DNA from 2 places in the Lysinibacillus sp. UBA5994 genome. Region 2 is predicted to be linked to the other one. Evidence: riboswitches for the same ligand, from Rfam matches in the RefSeq annotation. Region 2 holds a riboswitch; the other holds the start of a gene.

Region 1 (2,407 bases), on a different contig from region 2:
CTATGAAACATTTTTAGAAGACGAAACAAAGCGCTGGATCTCCATACAAGAGGAATTAGATATCGATGTACTTGTTCATGGTGAATTTGAGCGTACAGATATGGTCGAATATTTCGGTGAAAAGCTGACTGGCTTTGCCTTTACAGAGAAAGCGTGGGTTGTTTCATATGGATCACGCTGTGTGAAGCCTCCGATCATTTATGGAGATGTTGCATGGGCTTCACCAATTACCGTAAAAGAATCCGCCTATGCCCAAAGCCTAACGAAGCGATTTGTAAAAGGCATGCTGACAGGGCCAGTAACAATATTAAATTGGTCCTTTGTGCGAGATGATTTGTCCCGTAAAGATGTCGCTTATCAAATTGCATTAGCACTCCGTAAAGAGGTGGAAGCACTAGAAAACGCAGGTATATCAATTATTCAAGTGGACGAGCCAGCGTTAAGAGAAGGTTTACCGCTTAGAAAGGAGGAATGGGGGGCTTACTTAGAGTGGGCTGTCAATTCCTTTAAGCTTGCGACATCTAGTGTCAAAGATGAAACACAAATCCATACACATATGTGTTACTGCGAGTTTAATGATTTCATCGAACCAATTAGCGCACTAGATGCAGATGTGATTTCCATAGAAACATCACGAAGTCATGGGGAACTTATTACCTCACTACAAGTACAGCCCTATAAAAAAGGAATTGGCTTAGGCGTCTATGATATTCATAGCCCTCGTGTACCAAGCGAGGATGAAATGCTCGCTATTATGAAAGATAGTCTACAGGTGCTGGACCGTTATCAATTCTGGGTGAATCCAGATTGTGGCTTAAAAACGAGAAAAGAAGATGAAACCGTTGCAGCTTTAGCGAATATGGTTGCTGCTACTAAAACGTTGCGTCAAGCTGTACAGCAATCTACATCAAGCTAACGAAATGATTTTTAATCTACTACATCTACTCTCCAATAACGAAGACTAGGGTAAATCCCTAGTCTTTTTATGTTACGTCGATATATATATATTATCTTCAGAAAGTAAAATTGACGTGAACAGGCGAGCATGTTATGTTTATTACTAATTTCATAGCAATCATTACAAGTTTGAGTGAAATCGTCTTTCATTCAATTAAAAGGAAAATGGGTGAAAATCCCATGCTGTCCCGCAGCTGTAAATGAGGAGTTTTGTTTCAAATACCACTGAGTGAGTACTTGGGAAGGTGAAACAAAATGATGATTCATGAGCCAGAATGCCTGCTTGTAAGAAGATTCATTGATGATCTACGAAAGATAGGGAGATGGATGGAGACTTGCTCATCGTGGGTTTTTCTGTCCTTATTCTTTTTTAGAATAAGGTTTTTTTATGCCTTCTCTTCTTCAACAAGTAGATGTATTTGTACTACGAATAGAGATAGGAGACAGAAAATGAGATTGACAAAGTATTTACTTCCTTTCCTGCTTGTCCTGACGTTCAGTTTACTTGCTGGCTGTACAGGCACGGATGAAGAAAAGGAAAAGACCTCAGCAAACCAAACAGATGAAAAAATAATAACGATTGGCTGGCCATTAGATGTCGGTCCATTGAATCCTCATACATATTTACCGAATCAAATGACTGCCCAAGCAATGGTTTATGAATCCTTGGTGGAATACAATGATGATGGTACTGTTACGCCTAAGCTCGCCGAAAGCTGGGACATCTCTGAGGATAAAACTTCGTATACTTTCCATCTAAGAAAAGACGTGAAATATTCAGACGGCACTGCATTTAATGCAGATAATGTCATTCGTAACTTTGACGCCGTTTTAGCGAATCGAGACATGCATTCTTGGATGGGCATGGTTAACCACATGAAAGAGGTTGTAAAAGTAGATGATTTTACAATTCGTCTGCAATTGGATGAGCATTATTATCCAGTCTTAAACGAACTTGCCTTCGTCAGACCTTTCCGTTTTTTAGGGGATAACGGATTCCCAAAGGATGATATGACGCAAGATTCTATCAAAGCACCGATTGGAACAGGCCCTTGGGTATTAACTGAATACAAAAAGGACGAATATGCATTATTTAGTCGCAATGAAAACTATTGGGGAGAAAAACCACTAGTTGAACAAATAAAAGTAAAAATTATTCCTGACTCAGAATCTATTTCATTAGCATTTGAAAACGAAGAATTAGATTTAATTTATGGGCGTGGCATTATTAGTTTAGATAACTATACGTATTTAAAAGACAGTGGCAAATACAAAACTGCTACCTCTGAGCCTTTATCTACGAAAGCACTGCTATTCAATACACAATCTGGTCCATTATCTGAGCTAAAGGTACGTCAAGCCATTCAATATGCTATTAATAAGGAACAAATGGTCGACAGTATTACACATGGTACGGAAAAAGTAGCGAACACATTGTTCTGGGATGCGA
Region 2 (2,407 bases):
CCCACCAAAAAATAGCCCATTCGATTGGTAAAAAACCTTCCATGATATGCATGGCAAAGGCACGTTTTGGCACGATTAAAAAGGCCAGTAAAAAATAACTAAGTTTCCACCATGATAATTTCAAAAAGCTTTCCTCCTAACTAATTAATAGATTTTTAGAATATTGCGTGCGTAATTAAAAAAAGCACTTCTCCTTAGGTGGAAAAGTGCATAGCTAAAAAAGCAAATAACAGTCTCATCTGCTAAGCCGCACACCTATCCTCGTAGGTTGAAACGATCACTTATTTTTCGGCAGGTCTCCTGGCTCTAGTTCAATGCTTTATAGGTCTTCCCATCCGTTGGACAGTGACATATTCTATAAAGCTCCCTATTACAGTGGCGGGACCGCGCCGGACTCAAACCGGCTTCCCTTTTAAGCAAAATGACAAGCACTTTGCACCGAAAAACATTCAAATTGTGAGATTTCACGACAAAGTGTAACATGAATTTCCATAAATATGCTATACCTTTTATGAAATTTTTTAAATTAAAGGTCAACGGTGAATATTCTGATAAAATTTTGTGCGCAAATTATATAGATTGTATAAATTTCATACCTAGTTCCATTCAAAATTGATAAATTTGTCATAAATTTTTAAAGAAATATTGAAATTTTAAAATAATAAGATATGATAAAGACAGTTTTCTATTTAAAATTCTACTAAAAATTTCATATAAAACGTCAATAAGTGCTCGAATAGCTCGAGATAATAGGGAAATTGGTGAAAATCCAATACAGCCCCCGCTACTGTAATAGCTGATGAAATCGCAAAGCCACTGGTGCAAACTTGGGAAGGTGCGACAGTAAAATGAAGCTTAAGTCAGGAAACCTGCTTATTTGATTGTGCATGCAAACTTTTCGGAGGGAGAAGTTGAAGCGAAAGCGGGTACCTGTATTTCATTCTATTCGTTTTTATTTGGCTTCTACAAAACCTTTACTCTTCGTTATAGAGTAAAGGTTTTTCTTTTTCCAAAAAGCAAATGAGGGGAGACAGAAGATGACAACTTGGAATTTAGAGGGGATGAAAACACATCTCTTTATTTGCAATGGCAGTAGCTGCATGAAAAAGGATGGGGAGGAAATTACCTTAGCCATTCGAGATGAGATACAGCGGCAAGCACTCGATCAGGAAATACATACGACAAGAACGCGCTGTAATGGACGCTGCAAGGATGCTTGTGTGGTAATCGCTTATCCTCAAGGAAACTGGTATCGTGTGCCATCAACAGAGCATGCTAGAACACTAGTACAAGATTTACATCATGAATCCTTATACAACGAACATGTCTTTACACTTCGTGAAGGTACATTACAGCGTACTGCTCAAACAACTGCCATTAAAGGGATCGAAAAGGTGAAAGAGGGGTAACAACATGGCGCAAAAAGGAAAAATTTTCGTAGTAGGCTTTGGACCTGGAGATTTTAAGCATATTACGACACGTGCAGTAGAGGCTTTACAACAAAGTGATATGATTATAGGCTATAAAACCTATGTAGAGCTGATTCAAGATTTAGTAAGTGCAAAATCGATTGTTAGTACAGGCATGACAGAAGAAGTGTCGCGTGCACAGGAAGCCGTTCGTCAAGCTGAAGCAGGGAGCATCGTCTCAGTAATTTCGAGTGGTGATGCAGGCGTCTATGGCATGGCAGGATTAGTCTATGAGGTGTTAATTGAGCTAGGCTGGACAGAAGCAACAGGAATTGAAGTTGAAATTGTTCCTGGGATTTCTGCGATTAATTCATGCGCTAGCATACTTGGTGCACCTATTATGCACGATGCTTGTACAATCAGTTTGAGTGACCATCTAACACCTTGGAATTTAATTGCAAAGCGTGTCGAGGCAGCTGCAATGGCGGACTTTGTCATTGCTTTATACAATCCTAAAAGTGGACGTCGAACAAGACAAATTGTCGAGGCTCAACGAATACTCTTAGAATATCGTTCGCCAGACACACCAGTAGGGCTTGTGAAAAGTGCCTATCGAGAGCGTCAAGAAGTGACCATGACAACACTAGCAGAAATGCTAGAACATGATATTGGTATGTTGACAACTGTCATTATCGGGAATTCGTCAACATTTTTCTATGACAATAAGATGATTACGCCCCGCGGTTACCAACGTAAATATACCCTGGGTGAAGAGAAACAGCCATTACGTCCACATCAACGTTTACGCGAAGAAAATGAACCTTGGGCAATGAACCAAGAGACGGGAACAGCGCGAAATGACTTTACGGCTGACCCTAATGCAGGGCGCTTTAATAAACCCAGTATTGCCGCTACGCCAAAGCCTAAAAAAACAGCTCTTGAAATGGCTACAGCGGCACTTGCAATGGTAAAAGGGACAAGCGCAGTCAAAGTAACAC

The links. A riboswitch is a leader RNA that binds a small molecule or an ion and turns the genes downstream of it on or off. The one in region 2 is predicted to bind cobalamin.
Region 1: linked by a shared signal. The riboswitch ahead of nikA (nickel ABC transporter substrate-binding protein) and the one ahead of B3D98_RS16970 ((2Fe-2S) ferredoxin domain-containing protein) in region 2 are both predicted to bind cobalamin.

The regions. Positions count from the first base shown of each region.
Region 1 covers NZ_DJAU01000026.1:139,153-141,559, reverse strand. Annotated here, with positions in the region: gene metE (5-methyltetrahydropteroyltriglutamate--homocysteine S-methyltransferase) at 1-916, shown strand, start outside; cobalamin riboswitch at 1,066-1,258, shown strand; gene nikA (nickel ABC transporter substrate-binding protein) at 1,408-2,407, shown strand, end outside.
Region 2 covers NZ_DJAU01000056.1:144,992-147,398, forward strand. Annotated here, with positions in the region: gene B3D98_RS16965 (energy-coupling factor ABC transporter permease) at 1-124, opposite strand, end outside; cobalamin riboswitch at 274-458, opposite strand; cobalamin riboswitch at 710-891, shown strand; gene B3D98_RS16970 ((2Fe-2S) ferredoxin domain-containing protein) at 1,038-1,409, shown strand; gene cobJ (precorrin-3B C(17)-methyltransferase) at 1,414-2,407, shown strand, end outside.